One region of the Micromonospora sp. NPDC005324 genome, then DNA from elsewhere that is predicted to be linked to it. Evidence: riboswitches for the same ligand, from Rfam matches in the RefSeq annotation. Region 1 holds a riboswitch; the other holds the start of a gene.
The links. A riboswitch is a leader RNA that binds a small molecule or an ion and turns the genes downstream of it on or off. The one in region 1 is predicted to bind thiamine pyrophosphate.
Positions count from the first base shown of each region.

Region 2: linked by a shared signal. The riboswitch ahead of thiE (thiamine phosphate synthase) and the one ahead of ABZS40_RS34360 (ECF transporter S component) in region 1 are both predicted to bind thiamine pyrophosphate.

Region 1 is NZ_JBEXGE010000061.1:12,416-20,231, forward strand. It holds gene ABZS40_RS34345 (SIS domain-containing protein) at 1-439, opposite strand, end outside; gene ABZS40_RS34350 (AAC(3) family N-acetyltransferase) at 436-1,236, opposite strand; gene ABZS40_RS34355 (alpha/beta fold hydrolase) at 1,243-2,073, opposite strand; TPP riboswitch at 2,181-2,285, shown strand; gene ABZS40_RS34360 (ECF transporter S component) at 2,360-2,953, shown strand; gene ABZS40_RS34365 (ABC transporter ATP-binding protein) at 3,071-4,501, shown strand; gene ABZS40_RS34370 (energy-coupling factor transporter transmembrane component T) at 4,498-5,298, shown strand; gene ABZS40_RS34375 (hypothetical protein) at 5,483-5,875, opposite strand; gene ABZS40_RS34380 (thiamine-binding protein) at 6,166-6,462, shown strand; gene gndA (NADP-dependent phosphogluconate dehydrogenase) at 6,652-7,816, shown strand, end outside.
Region 2 is NZ_JBEXGE010000015.1:120,580-128,395, forward strand. It holds gene ABZS40_RS17725 (thiamine phosphate synthase) at 1-298, opposite strand, end outside; gene ABZS40_RS17730 (thiazole synthase) at 295-1,074, opposite strand; gene thiS (sulfur carrier protein ThiS) at 1,071-1,271, opposite strand; gene thiO (glycine oxidase ThiO) at 1,262-2,425, opposite strand; gene thiE (thiamine phosphate synthase) at 2,422-3,048, opposite strand; TPP riboswitch at 3,043-3,152, opposite strand; gene ABZS40_RS17750 (ThuA domain-containing protein) at 3,463-7,816, shown strand, end outside.

The sequences.
Region 1 (7,816 bases):
GCGTCGAGGTGATCGCCACCAGTCCGTGACCGTGCTCCTTCACCAGCGTGGCGAACTCCACCATCGCGCCGTTGACCCCGGAGTTCGAGGCGAGCACGAAGACGTCGGTGGGGCGCACGGGGGCCAGTTCGTAGAGGCGGTGCGCGACGGCCGGGTCCCGTTCCAGCAGCGGGCCCAGCCGGTCGGCCGGTTCGCCGCCGAGCAGCACCAGGTCGCGTAGCGCGATCCGGTTGGTCGGCACCAGACCGCCCGCCCGTCCGGCGATCTCCATGGCGAGGGCCTCCGAGTGCCCGGTGCCGAACGCGTGCACCACGCCGTCGGCTCGGACGGCCTCCGCGATCAGGTCGGCGGCGCGCCCCACCGCCTCCCGCTGACTGGCCGCCACCTGGCCGATCGTCTCGGTCACCACGGCCAGGTAGTCCTCGGCACTCACCGTCATACGTCCTCCGTCGTTCGATTACGGGCCAGCCAACGAACCGCGAAGTCGACAGCCGCCCGCTGGCGCATCAACCTGCCGGTCCCGGTGCCGAGCGGTGCGGTGCGTACCGCCCCGGTGGCCTCCAGATCCCCGCCCAACGCGGCGAAGTCGTCCGCGTCGAGTCGTACGTCCTGCCACCACACCCATTCCCGACCACCGTCGGCGGTACGCACGGCAGCACCGATCCGCTCCCGGGGCGAGCCGGGGCAGCGGTACTCGGCCAGATGCAGCGAGGTGCTCACCGAGTGGTCCACGCCGAGCAGCAACACGTCGGCGTCGAGGTCGTAGAGGCGGGCCAGCGGGGAGCCCTCGCCGAGCATGTCCGCCAGGGCGTGCCCGGCCACCACCTGCTCGGCGGCCGGGCCGAGCGCGGCGAACGACACGTGCGGATGGGAGCTGCGCAGCGCACCGGGCCAGCCGCGGACCGTCTCGGCGAACGCACCCATGAACCGGCTCGGGGTGACCGCCGGGTCGAAGCCCGGCATCTCCGAGCGGATCAGCGGCCACCAGTCCGCCGGCACCGGGGGGTTGCGCCACTGCGCGGGGTCGCTGTTGTCGGGCGTGTGGGTGGGCACGACGATCGTACCGTCCGGGCCGAGCGCGTCGCGCAGGGCGAGCACCACCGCGTGCGGGCCGCCGCTGACGAAGCCCAGCGGACGCAACGAGGCGTGCACCAGCAGCGTCGCGCCGGGGCGTACGCCCAGCACGCGCAGCTGCGCGGCGATCGAGCGACGGCTGCCCGGCCCGCTGGCGTCCACCGCCGCTCAGGCCGTTCCGCCGGCTCGGGCCAGGATCGCCTCGGCGAGCGGGGCCGGCGCCGCGTCCGGGATCCAGTGACTCACCCCGGGCAGCCGCACGAACCGGTAGTCCCCGGTGACGTTGCGCGCGCACGCCTCGGCGGCGGTCCGGCCGATGGCGACGTCCCGGTCACTCCAGACGTACGTGGTGGGCACCGCGACCGGGCCGACGCCGGCCAGGTCGGCGCGGGACATCGCCCGGTACCAGTTCAGCGCGGCGGTGAGCGCCCCCGGCTCACGCATCGGGTCGGCGTACCGGTTCACCCGGGACGTGTCGCCCACCCCGCCGAGCAGCTTGCGCAGCGCGGTGGCGTGCCACGCCAGCAGCACCTTCTCCGCCTTGTCGGGCTTGCGGAACAGCGCGATGTACGACGACCGGGCCTTCTGTTGGGCGTCGGTGCTCAGGGCGTGCGCCATGGCCGCCGGATGCGGTACGGACACCGCGGTCAGCGTGTGGACCCGCTCGGGGTGCCGGGCGGCGACCCCCCAGGCCACTATCGCGCCCCAGTCGTGGCCGACCAGGTGCACGGCGTCCAGCGCGAGCGCGTCGAGCACCGCCACCACGTCGGTGACGAGTTCGGGGATCCGGTAGTCGGCCACCGCAGTGGGCCGGGCGCCGGGTGAGTAACCGCGCTGGTCCAGCGCGTACGTGCGCAGCCCACCCGCGTGCAGAGCCGGCACCACGTCGTCCCACTCACCACTGTGCTGGGGGAAACCGTGCAGCAGCAGGACGGGTACGCCGTCCGTCGGACCGCCAACGGTCACCTCGAACGTAAAGCCTCGCGCGTCAACCCGCATGATCGGAAGCGTACCCAGACGGCGGTGCGCCGGTCGCTCCCGCAGGTCAGACGGATGCCCTGCTGGGCCCGCGGCAGTGGTCGGTGTTAGCGTCAGCGAGACAACTTCATATCCGACAGGGGAGCGCACAGCGCTGAGAGTGCGGGCACGCCCGCAGACCCTCGAACCTGATCTGGGTAATGCCAGCGCAGGGAGTTCGGTCGACCTCCAGCCGCGCCGCAGTCCGGTGCCACCGGACGCGGCGTGCGTCTTCTCCTGGTTCGCACTCACGAACTGGGAGCAACACATGACATCCACCACCGACACACACCGTTGGCGCACCATCGACATCGTGGTCGCCTCGGTGATCGCGGTCGCCTTCGGCGTCATCTTCTGGGCCTGGGGCCTGGTCTGGAGCGCCACCGAGGGCGCGTTCGCCTTCTTCCCGCCGGCGCAGACGCTGCTCTACGGCGTCTGGCTGATGCCGGCGGTGATCGGTGGGCTGGTCATCCGCAAGCCCGGCGCCGCGCTCTACTGCGAAACGGTGGCCGCGGTCCTGTCCGCGTTGCTGGGCAGCCAGTGGGCCGGCACGGTGATCCCGCAGGGCATCGTGCAGGGCATCGGCGCCGAACTGGCCTTCGCCGCCTTCCGGTACCGGTCGTTCCGGCTGCCGACAGCTGTGTTCGCGGGCGCGCTGACCGGCCTCAGCGCAGCGCTGTTCGACTTCTTCGTCTGGAACGTCGACTACGCGCTGACCGACTACCGCATCCCGTACGCGCTGCTCACCATCGTCAGCGCCACCGTGATCGCCGGCTTCGGCGGCTGGCTGCTGACGAAGGCCCTGGCCAACACCGGCGTCCTGGACCGCTTCCCAGCAGGCCGAAACCGAGCCCTGATCTAACCCCCCTGATCGATGACGTTGATCAAGAGGTTTGCGTCAACGGAAGTCGGTTTCCTGACGCGAACCTCTTGATCAACCGAGGATTGGCGGGGGCGCGGCCCGGAGGAGGTGGGTTTGGTGGGCGGGGTACTGCTGCGGGGGTTCGGGTGGCGACACGCTGGGCGGCGCGCGTGGGCCGTTCGGGGTGTTGACCTGCGGGTTGAGGCTGGGGAGCGGGTTCTGCTGCTCGGGCCCTCGGGGGCCGGTAAGAGCACGGTGCTCAGCGCGCTGGCCGGGCTGCTTCCCGAGGACTCCGGCGAGCAGGAGGGCACCGTCGAGATCGACGGGCTCGACCCGCGCAAGGGGCGGGAACGGGTCGGCATCGTCTTCCAGGACCCGGAGACCCAACTGGTGATGGCGCGCTGCGGCGACGACGTCGCGTTCGGGCTGGAGAACCGTGGAGTGCCGGCCGACGAGATCTGGCCCCGGGTGGACGAGGCGCTGCACCGGGTCGGCTTCCCGTACTCCCGGGACCGTCACACCGCGGCGCTCTCCGGCGGCGAGCAGCAACGCCTCGCCCTCGCCGGCGCGCTGGCCCTGCGCCCCGCCCTGCTGCTGCTCGACGAGCCGACAGCAAACCTCGACCCGGCCGGGGCCGAGCTGGTCCGGCACGCGGTGGCCGGCGCTCTGGACGCCGACACCACGCTGATCCTGGTCGAACACCGGGTCGCCGAGGCACTGCCGCTGGTCGACCGGGTGGTCGTCCTGGAACCGGGCGGCGGCGTCCGCGCGGACGGCACACCCGAGGCGGTCTTCGCAGCCCACGGTGCCGCCCTGGCCGCCGAGGGGGTCTGGGTGCCCGGTCACCCCATCGCGCCCCGGGTGGCCACCGCCGGCCCCGGGGAGCTGTTGCTCACCGCCGACCGGCTCGGCCTGCCGCCCCGGCTGGGCTCCACCGATCTGGCGGTACGCGCCGGTGAAGCACTCGCCGTACGCGGACCGAACGGTGCCGGCAAGTCCACCCTGGCGTTGCTGCTCGGCGGCCTGCTTCGGCCGGGCAGCGGGCGGGTCACCGCGTCAGCGGAGTTGGCCGGCGCCGACCACCGCACTCCCCCGCACCGGTGGCGGGCGCCCGCGCTGGCCCGACGGATCGGGTCGGTCTTCCAGGATCCGGAGCACCAGTTCGTCACCAGCACGGTCTTCGACGAGCTGGCGCTCGGCCCACGCCGCACCGGCCAACCCGAGGCGGCCGTCAAGGAGACCGTGGCCGGGCTGCTGGACCGGCTGCGGCTGGACCGGCTCGCCGCCGCCAACCCGTACACCCTCTCGGGTGGCGAGGCGCGGCGGCTGAGCGTGGCGACAGCCCTGGCCACCGCGCCACGCCTGCTGATCTGCGACGAACCCACCTTCGGCCAGGACCGGCGGACCTGGCGGGAGCTAATCGACCTCTTCGCCGACCTGCGCGACGCCGGGCACGGCGTGGTCACTGTCACCCACGACGCGGACTTCGTCGCCGCGCTCGCCGATCGCACCGTCACCCTGCACCGCGCCCCGGACGACCAGCGATGATCAGCATCGAGCCGGTGGCCGCGCCGGACGCGCCGTTGGCCCGGCGCAACCCGGTGGCGAAGGTCGCCGCCGCACTGGTCTTCTCGTTCACCCTGCTGGCAACCCTGGACCCGGTTGCCCCGGCGATCGCCATCGCCCTCGAACTGGCCGTCCTGCCGCTGTTCGGCATCCGCTACCGGGTGCTGGCCCGACGGGCCTGGCCACTGCTGCTCAGTGCCGCCGGCATCCTGGTCACGCTGGTGCTGTTCGCGGCCGACCGGTCCGGCCGGGTCCTGCTGGACGCGGGACCGGTACTGGTGAGCACCGGCGTCCTGCTCACCGCGCTCGGCCTGGTGCTACGGGTGTTCGCGGTGGCCCTGCCCGGTGTGATCGTCTTCGCGACCACCGACCCCACCGACCTGGCCGACGCGTTGATCCAGAACGCGAAGGCGCCGGCCCGGTTCGCCATCGGGGCGCTGGCCGCGTTCCGGCTGGTGCCGCTGCTCGGTCAGGAGTGGCAGATGATCAGCATGGCTCGGCGCGCCCGGGGCGTCGACGCGGGCCGTAACCCGGTGGCGAAGCTGCGGCTCTTCGCCTCCACCGCGTTCGCGCTGCTGGTGGGGGCGATCCGTCGAGGCACTCGGCTGGCGGTGGCGATGGACGCGCGTGGCTTCGACGCCGGCACACCCCGTACCGTCGCCCGCCGGCAGCACTTCACCCGCGCCGACGTCCTCCTCATCGCCGGGTCCGCCGTCCTCGCCGCAGCCACCCTCACCACGAGCGTCCTCCTAGGCGCCTTCCGCCCCCTGATCAGCTGACCCCGCCCACCCCCGCCCCCCGCTGCCCCCCACCCCCACCCCCACCCCCGCCCCCCGCTTCCGTCGATCTTGCGGTTTCTGTCGTTGATTCATCCCGCTATGCCGGTGATGCGAGGACAGAAAGTGCAAGATCGACGAGCGTTGGGCGGGGCGGGGCGGGGCGGGGCGGGGCTGGGTGGCTCGGTCAGCTGCGGCGGAAGGCGTAGCGGCGGGTCTGGCCGGCCTGCTGGCTGCGGCCGCCGCCGGAGCGGTTGCCGCCGCCCTGCGGTGGCCCGGCCGTCGGCGCCTTCGGTCGGCCGGTCGGCTTCGGCAGATCTCCCACCGAAGGCGCGTCGACAACAGCGGGCACGTCGACAGCTGCCGGCAACGCCACCTCGTCCGGCAGCGCCGGCTCCACCAGCGCCGCCGGGAGCGCCGGCTCGGCCCGCAGCGCGGGCTCCACAAGCAAAGCCGGTTCGACCGCGAGGTCGAGGGCCGGGAGGGTGGTTGGGAGCGGGCCGCGGCCGGCCGCCGGGTCGACGCCGAGCGGCGTCGCTCTGGGGGTACGGGACTTCTTCGGGTTACGCCTGGCAGGCATCCGGGCCTCCTTCAATGCCGACCGGCACGGCCGGTCCCGCGCTGCGGCGGTCGGTCGGATCGGCTGGTGACCGCCGTTGCGCGACGGTCGAGTGGGGAAGGGACTGCTCACCGGGGCCAGGCAGGGCCATCGCCGCCGAACGGCGGGGAAGGAATGCGGGACGCCCGGGAGCGCACGGACCGCGACGCGGGGCGGCGGGCCGGCTCGGAAGTGGGGCGTCAGTTACGCATGTTCGTACCGTAGCCACCGCCCGACCGACGCGCATCCGTTATTACTGGCACGATCGGCACATGCTGATCGCGTTCTCGATCACCCCGCTCGGCGGTGACGACTCCGTGGGTGACCTGGTCGCCGAGGCGGTGCGGGTGGTCCGTGCGTCCGGCCTGCCCAACCGGACCGATGCCATGTTCACCACCGTGGAGGGCGAGTGGGACGAGGTGATGGCGGTGGTGAAGCAGGCGGTCGACGTGGTCGCCGCGCAGGCGCCCCGGGTGAGTGTGGTGCTCAAGGCCGACGTCCGGCCCGGGGTGACCGACGCGTTGACCGGGAAGATCGCCCGAATCGAAGCCCGTCTCGCCGAAGGCTGACGTGCGCGGCGCGGAATGACGACACGTTTCCCCGCGCGGGGCTCACCGACCACTGTCGAGAGCCCGAGCCGCCAGCGGCAACGTCCACGTCACGTCCAGTAACGGGACGTCGATCACTGGTCCCTATCGGCTCACATCACGGTAAGTTTCCAAACGCTGATAGTGGTGTGACGAGAGGTGGCGGCACGAATGGCTGATCAGGCGAGGGCACAGATCGGTGTGACCGGGTTGGCGGTGATGGGTCGCAACGTGGCCCGCAACCTGGCCCGCAACGGCTTCACGGTGGCAGTGCACAACCGCTCGCCGGAGCGCACCCGCAGCCTGGTCGCCGAGCACGGCGACGAGGGCACGTTCGTGCCGGGCGAGACGATGGCCGATTTCGTGGCGTCACTGGAACGCCCCCGCGCGGTCATCGTCATGGTGAAGGCCGGCGCGCCCACCGACGCGGTGATCGACGAGCTGGTGCCGCTGCTCGACGAGGGCGACATCATCGTCGACTGTGGCAACGCCCACTTCGCCGACACGCGCCGCCGCGAGGAGGCGCTGCGGGCGCAGGGGCTGCACTTCAGCGGCACCGGCGTCTCCGGCGGCGAGGAGGGCGCGCTGCGCGGGCCGAGCATCATGCCGGGCGGCTCCGCCGAGTCGTACGCGAAGCTCGGGCCGATGTTCGAGAAGATCGCCGCTCAGGTGGACGGCGTGCCGTGCTGCACGCACGTCGGGCCGGACGGCGCCGGGCACTTCGTCAAGATGGTGCACAACGGCATCGAGTACGCCGACATGCAGCTCATCGCCGAGGCGTACGACCTGCTCCGGGCCGGCCTGGACGCGACGCCGGCCGAGATCGCGGAGATCTTCCGGGAGTGGAACAACGGCGAGCTGGAGTCGTTCCTCATCGAGATCACCGCCGACGTGCTCGCGCACACCGACGCGGCGACCGGCCGGTCGTTCGTTGACATCGTGCAGGACCGGGCCGAGCAGAAGGGCACCGGTCGGTGGACAGTGCAGAGTGCCCTGGACCTGGGCATCCCGATCACCGGAATCGCCGAGGCGACCTTCGCCCGCTCGCTCTCCGGGCACGTCGACCAGCGCGAGGCGGCCCGTCGGGCGTTCCCCGACGCGGGTGAGAAGTGGCAGGTCACCGACCGGGAGACCTTCGTCGAGGACGTACGCCGGGCGCTGCTCGCTTCCAAGATCGTCGCGTACGCGCAGGGCTTCGACCACATCCGCGCGGGCAGCCAGGAATACAACTGGGACATCGACCTGGGCGGCACCGCGACGATCTGGCGGGGCGGCTGCATCATCCGGGCCCGCTTCCTGAACCGGATCCGTGAGGCGTACGACGAACAGCCCGACC
Region 2 (7,816 bases), on a different contig from region 1:
GGTGGCAGGAGCGGCCTACCAGGCCATGGGCTGGCGGTGGGTACGGGCCGGCGGCGGGCAGGTGCACGGCGTCGCCGCCGAGCGGGTCGGGGCCGGCCACGACGAGGGTCCCGCCGACGTCGGCGAGGATCGCGCGCAGGTCGGCGGCGAGGGCGACGCGTTCGGCACGCGGCAGGTCCTTCTCCCGCAGCACCACCCAGCGCACTCCCCCGGCCACGGCGCCCGCCACCACCCGGTCGAGCCGGCTCCGCGCAACGAGCCGGTCGGTCAACACGACAACCCCGGACGGCGGGATCACAGCTCGGGTCTTCCCTCGTCAGGAGTGGAGGCGAGCGCGTGGAAGCGGCGCTCGATCCGGCCGGCCCGGGCCGCCAGACGTCCGGCCTCGACCGCGTACCGCATCGCTGTGGCCATCACCACCGGGTCGGCCGCCCGGGTGACAGCGCTCGCCAGCAGCACCCCGTCACAGCCCAGCTCCATGGCCAGCGCCGCGTCGGACGCGGTGCCGATGCCGGCGTCGAGGATCACCGGCACGTCCACACCCTGCCGGATGAGTCGAATGTGGTGCGGGTTGCCGATGCCGAGCCCCGAACCGATCGGCGAGCCGGCCGGCATCACCGCGGCGCAGCCCACGTCGGCGAGGCGGCGGGCGAGCACCGGGTCGTCGCTGGTGTACGGCAGCACTGTGAAGCCGTCGGAGACCAACTCCTCGGCGGCGCGGAGCAGCTCCACCCCGTCGGGCAGGAGCGTCCGCTCGTCGCCGATCACCTCCAACTTGACCCAGTCGGTGTCGAACGCGTCCCGGGCCAACCGGGCCACCTTCACCGCCTCGGTCGCGGTGTGGCACCCGGCGGTGTTCGGCAGCAGGCGTACGCCGCACCGGTCCAGCAGCTCCAGCAACCCACCGGTGGAGCCCGGCGCCGTGCCCACCCGACGCAGCGCCAGAGTGACCAGCTCGGTGCCGGACGCCCGGATCGCCTGCTCCAGGACGTGCAGGTTCGCGGCGCCGCCGGTACCGAGGATCAGCCGTGAGGTGAAGGTCTCCCCACCCAGCTCGAACGGCACGCCGCTCACCCGCCCTGCGCCGCGGTGAGCACCTCGACCCGGTCACCGTCGCGCAGCGCCCGGGTCGGCCAGCCGGCACGGGGCACCACCTCGCCGTTGACAGCGACCGCCACCCCACGTGGCTGCGCCACGATGTCGCGGACCAGGTCCGCCACGGACGCGCCGGCGGCGACGTTGCGCCCGGCCCCGTTCACCGTCAACTCCACAGGTCCCCCTCCATCGTCGGTTCAGGTCCGCCCGACGCGGCCACCGCGACAGCGTCGAAGCGGTCAGCCCCGAAGGGCGCGAGCAGCGCGTCGGGTACGCCGCCGAGCACCAGGTCGGCGATCAGGTCGGCGGTGATCGGGGTGAGCACGATGCCGTGCCGGTGATGCCCGGTGGCGGCCAGGACGTCCGGTCGGTCGGGCAGCGGCCCGAGGATCGGCGCGTTGTCAGGGGTGCCCGGGCGCAGCCCGGCGACCGCCTCGACCAGGTCGTACTCGGCCAGTTCGGGCAGCAGGTCGACTCCGGCGCGCAGCAGCCGCTGCACGGCGCCGGCGGTGACGGTGGTGTCGGAGCGCTCCTCGACCGTCGCGCCGAGCACCACCTCACCGTCGGCGCGGGGCACCAGGTAGACGTGCTCGCCGTCGGCGTACCCCCGGATCACGTGCCGGAAGCCCGGCGCGACGCCGTCGGGCGCGCGGAGCCGGAGGATCTGGCCCTTCACCGGCCGCACGGGCAGGCCGGTGAGCGCGGCTGCCCCGCAGCCGGCGGCGACCACGGTGACCGGCGCGTCCACGTCGGACAGGGACCGGACCGGCTGCGGCGCGAGCACCGCGCCGGCCCGCTGCGCGGCCGTGCGCAGCGCGGGCACCAGCAGCCGCGGGTCGACCTGGTGGTCGGTGGGCGCGAGCGCGCCGCCGCGCACCCGTGGGGCGAGCGCCGGTTCGCGCTCGCGCAGCTCGCTGGGGCGCAGCGGCGTCACGGGCAGGCCCAACCCCTGCTGGTACGCCCACAGCCGACGCGCCTCGGCCAGGTCGTCGCCGGTGAGCCCGACCATCAGGGTGCCCTCGGTCCGGTAGCCGATCTCGACTCCGGTCGTCTCGGTCAACTCGGCGGCGAACGCCGGCCAGCGGGCCGCGGACGCCAGCAGCAACCCGGTCAGCTGCCGCTCACCGAAGTACGCCTCGGCGACCGGGGAGAGCATGCCGGCGGCCACCGCCGACGCGCCCGAGCCGGGCGCCGGATCGTGCACCACCACCCGCAGCCCGCGCGCGGCGCAACGCCAGGCGATCGCCAACCCGATCGGCCCCGCCCCCACCACTGCCACGTCCGGCCGGACCCGGTCGCTCGACGGCGGTGACGGGGACCGGCCGGTCAGCACGTCAGGGCCTCGATCAGCTCGGCGGTAGCCAGTGCCGGGTCGGCGGCGGCGGAGACGGCACCGACCACCGCCACCCCGTACGCCCCGGCGGCCCGCAGCGCCGGCACCCGGGCGGCGGTCACCCCCCCGATCGCGATGACCGGGACGTCGACGGCGTCGACGACGGCGCGTACCCCGGCGGGCCCGATGGGGTCCGGCAGGCCGGTCTTGGTGCTGGTGGTGTGACACGGCCCGACGCCGAGGTAGCTGGCGCCCGCGGCGACGGCCTCGTGCGCCGGGCCCGGCGCGCGGGCGGTGGCGCCCAGCACGCCGGTGGGGCCGAGCACCAGGCGGGCGGCGGCGACCGGCAGGTCGTCGGCGCCGACGTGGCCACCGGCGGCACCGGCCGCCAGCGCCACGTGCAACCGGTCGTTGACCAGGCAGGTCGCCCGGTACGAGGCGCAGAGCGCCAGCACCCGCCGGGTCAGGTCGTACGCCTCGCGATCGGTGGCGGAATCCTCGACCCTGACCTGCACCACCAGGTCGGCGTGGGCCACGGTGAGGGCGGCGCGAACCACGGCGAGTGGGTCGCGACCCGCTCGGGTGTCGGTGATGAGATGCAATCGCCCCAGGGACGGCACGGCAACGCTCCTCCCTGCGCCGGCATTACCCGGATCAGGTTCAACGGTCGGGGGCTGTCAGCCCCCCTCTCAGCCCGGTACACCGGGCTCCCGTGGGTTACTTGCGTGTCACCGTACGACAGATCCGCCGGCCTGCCAAGACGTGGGTCGGCGGTGGCCGGCGGGCCGGGCCGCACCAGAACGACCGAGATCCATGGGGCACTTCATACGGTCCTGTTCGGAATGTCGCCTCCCGTTGCCGAACCGTTACCCGTCTGCATCTTGCCCGACATCGAGCCAGCCGAATTAATTTGTTCAGCGATTCGACAAAATGTCGGCGGGGCACCCTGGCACGGTGTGACCACCGGCTCCATCAGGGAGGGCCTTCGGCGAGCCGACTCCCGCGAGCTCTGTCACTACGACACAGGAGGCGGCGTGTCCCGTTCTCGTCGTGCCCGCGTACCCATCACCGCAACCCTGATCTCCCTGGCCATGGCCTCGACCACCCTGTTCGGCGCGCCCGCCCAGGCGGCCGCCCAGGTCCCCCCACGGGATGCAAAAGCCGCAGCCCCGGTCAGCCAGGTGGCGCCGAAGGCGCCAAAGGCCGCGGCCGATCCCTTCTCCGTCCTCGTCTTCTCCAAGACCGCCGGCTTCCGGCACGACTCCATCCCCACCGGCGTCGCCGCCATCCAGCAGCTCGGCGTCGACAACGGATTCACTGTGGACAACTCCGAGGACGGGGCCGCGTTCAACGACGCCAACCTGGCGAAGTACAAGGCGGTGATCTGGCTCTCCACCACCGGTGACGTGCTCAACGCCGACCAGCAGGCGGCGTTCGAGCGCTACGTGAAGGCCGGCGGCGGTTACGTCGGCATCCACGCCGCGTCGGACACCGAGTACAGCTGGGCCTGGTACGGCGACCTGGTCGGCGCGTACTTCGCCAACCACCCGCAGAACCAGCAGGCCACTGTCAAGGTGGAGGACCACGCACACCCGTCCACGGCCGGGTTGCCGGACCGGTGGTCCCGGTTCGACGAGTGGTACAACTACCAGACCAACCCCCGGCCGGACGTGCACGTGCTGGCCAGCCTGGACGAGAAGAGCTACACCCCCGGTGCCGGCGCGATGGGTGCGGACCACCCGGTCGCCTGGTGTCAGGACTACGACGGTGGCCGGTCCTGGTACACGGGCCTGGGGCACACCCGGGAGTCGTACGCCGAGCCCGAGTTCCTCTCCCACCTGCTCGGCGGCATCCGCACCGCGGCCGGTGTCGAGAACGCCGACTGCGGCGCCTCGAAGACCTCGAACTTCGAGAAGGTCACGCTGGACAGCAACACCAGCAACCCGATGGAGTTGGACGTCGCCCCCGACGGGCGGGTCTTCTACATCGAGCGCGACGGTCGCGTGCAGATCGTGAAGCCGGACACCGGCAACACCGTCACCGCCGTCGACCTGGACGTCTTCACCGGTAACGAGGACGGCCTCATCGGCCTCCGGCTCGACCCTAACTTCGCCACCAACAAGTGGGTGTATCTGTACTACGCCCCGAACGACGGAGTCACCCGCAACCTGCTGTCCCGGTTCACGGTCTCCGGCGACACCATCGACCTGGCCAGCGAGAAGCAGGTGCTACGGGTCGACACGCAGCGCAACACCTGCTGCCACGCCGGTGGCAGCATGGCCTTCGACGGCGACGGCAACCTCTACCTGGCCACCGGCGACAACACCAACCCGTTCGAGTCGAACTCGTACTCGCCGATCGACGAGCGGGCGGGGCGCCAGGACTACGACGCGCAGCGCACCTCCGGCAACACCAACGACCTGCGCGGCAAGGTGATCCGGATCCACCCGGAGGACGACGGGACGTACACCGTTCCGGCGGGCAACCTCTTCGCTGCGGGTACCGAGAAGACCCGTCCCGAGATCTACGCGATGGGCTTCCGCAACCCGTTCCGGATCGGCACCGACCCGAAGACCAACACGCTGTACGTCGCGGACTACGGACCGGACGCCAACGCGGACAACCCGAACCGGGGCCCCCGCGGTCTGGTCGAGTGGAACGTCGTCACCCCCGGCAACTACGGCTGGCCGTACTGCACGGGCACGAACGAGGCGTACAACGACTACACGTTCCCGTCCGGCCCGAGCGGTCCGAAGTTCGACTGCGCCGCCCCGGTGAACAACTCGCCCAACAACACGGGCCTGACCAACCTCCCGCCGGTGGTCCCGGCGACCGTCGACTACGGGTACGCCGGTGACGCGCGTTACCCGGAGATCGGCGGCGGCGGTGCCCCGATGGGCGGCCCGGTCTACCGCTACGACGCCGACCTGAACTCGAACCGCAAGTGGCCGGCGTACTACGACGGCAAGGCTCTGCTCGGTGAGTGGAACCAGAACAAGATGTACACCATGCAGCTGACCCCCGACGGCAAGTCGTTGGTGGACATCAACCAGTTGCTCACCGGCATGAGCATGGTCCGGCCGATGGACTTCGAGTTCGGCCCAGACGGCGCGCTGTACCTGATCGAGTGGGGCAGCGGCTTCGGCGGCAACAACGACAACTCGGGCGTCTACCGGATCGACTACACCGCCGGTGACCGCGCCCCGATAGCGGCGGCGTCCGCCAACCCGACCTCGGGTCCGGCGCCGTTGACGGTGACCTTCTCCAGCGCCGGCTCCCGGGACCCGGACGGTGGCACGCTCACCTACGCCTGGACGTTCGGCGACGGGCAGACCTCGACCGAGGCCAACCCGACCCACACGTACGCCACGGCGGGCAACTACACCGCCCAGCTCACCGTCACCAACCCCAAGGGCCGGACCGCTGTGGCCAACGTGCCGGTCACCGTGGGCAACACCGCGCCGACGGTCTCCATCGAGTTCCCACCGGATGGCGGCTTCTTCAACTGGGGTGACCAGGTCCGCTACTCGATCAAGGTGACCGACCCCGAGGACGGGCAGATCGACTGTGACCGGGTGCAGCTTCAGGTGCTGCTCGGTCACGACGAGCACGCCCACCCGCTGGAGCAGCACACCGGTTGCACCGGCACCGTCCAGACGTCGCTCGCCTCCGGGCACGGCGCCGAGGCGAACGTCTTCGCGGTCTTCGAGGCGACCTACACCGACGAGGGTGGTGCCGGCGGCGCCGGTGCCCTGACCGGTCGGCAGATCGAGATCCTCCAGCCGAAGCAGAAGCAGGCCGAGTACTTCACCGCCACCGGGCGCGCCCCGGTGAGCACCGGCGGTGGAGACCCCGGCGTGCAGCGGGAAGCCGGCGCCGACACCGCCGGAGGCGGCCAGAGCGTCGCCTTCATCGAGGATGGCGACTGGTGGTCGGTCGCTCCGGCGGACCTGACCAACATCACCGAGATCCGCTTCCGGGCCGCCTCCGCCGCCGCTGGCGGTCGGATCGAGGTTCGCGCGGGTGCTGTCGACGGACCGGTGGTCGCCACTGCCGTCGTACCGTCGACCGGCGCGTGGCAGACGTACACGGACGTGAGCGCACCGGTCACCGGCGCCGCGAGCGGCTCGCTGTACTTCCTGGCCCGCGACCCGAACGGCGGAACGGGTTCGCTGTTCAACGTCAACTGGATGGACTTCGTCGGCCGCGGTGTCACCGAGAACGGGCCGCCGGTGGTCAGCGCCACGGCCACCCCGGCCACCGGCACCGCGCCGGTCACCGTCGCGTTCGACGGCACGGCCACCGACGACGAGGGCGACACCCCGTTGACGTACGCCTGGGACTTCGGTGACGGAGGCTCGGCGACCACACTGGACGCCAGCCACACCTACACCAGCCCGGGCACCTTCACGGTCACCCTCACGGTGACCGACAGCAAGGGCGCCAAGTCGTACGCCACGGTGCCGGTGCGGGTCGACGCGCCGGACACGTCCTGCTTCGGGGCGCGTTCGGACGACTTCAACGGCAACAGCCTCGACAAGGAGCGCTGGACCAGCGTCATCCGGGAGAACCAGCTCTACTCGCTCAGTGGCGGCGCGCTGCGGCTGCCCACCGGCGTGGGTGACCTCTACGGCGCTCGCAACGACGCCACCAACCTGGTGCTCCAGGCGGCCCCGACCGGCGCGTGGGAGATGACCACCAAGGTCACCCTGCCGGTGACGGCCAACTACCAGCAGGCCGGCGTCCTGGTGTACGGCGACGACGACAACTACGCCAAGCTGGACCTGCTGTACAACGGCAGCCGGCGGGTGGAGTTCATCCGGGAGACGGCGGCCACTCCTCGCAACGAGGCCGCCGACGCCACCAACGCACCGGCGGGTGACACCGTGTACCTGCGGATCACCAGCGACGGGACGAACCTGACCGCGTCCGCCTCGGGCGACGGGCAGACCTTCACCCCGGTCGGCCGTTCGGCCGCGCTCGCCGGCATCACCAACCCGCGGATCGGGGTCTTCGCGCTCAACGGAGGCACCGAGGCGCCGGTTGTCGACGCCGCGTTCGACTCGTTCCAGGTCACGCCGGACGCCCCGGCCGGCCCGGTCGACCCGTCGGACGAGTTCACCGGCAGCACGTTGGACAAGTGCCGGTGGGACGCCGTGACGCGGGAGGACCCGAGCGGTTACCGGGTCACCGATGGCGCGCTGCGGATCGACGTGCCCAACGGTGACATCTACGGCACCGACAACACCGGGCCGAAGAACTTCATCCTCCAGACCGCGCCGTCCGGCGACTGGACCCTGGAGACGAAGGTCGACGGCAGCCTGTTGAACGAGCAGTACCAGCAGGCAGGTCTGCTCGTGCAGGCGGACGACGACAACTACGTCAAGT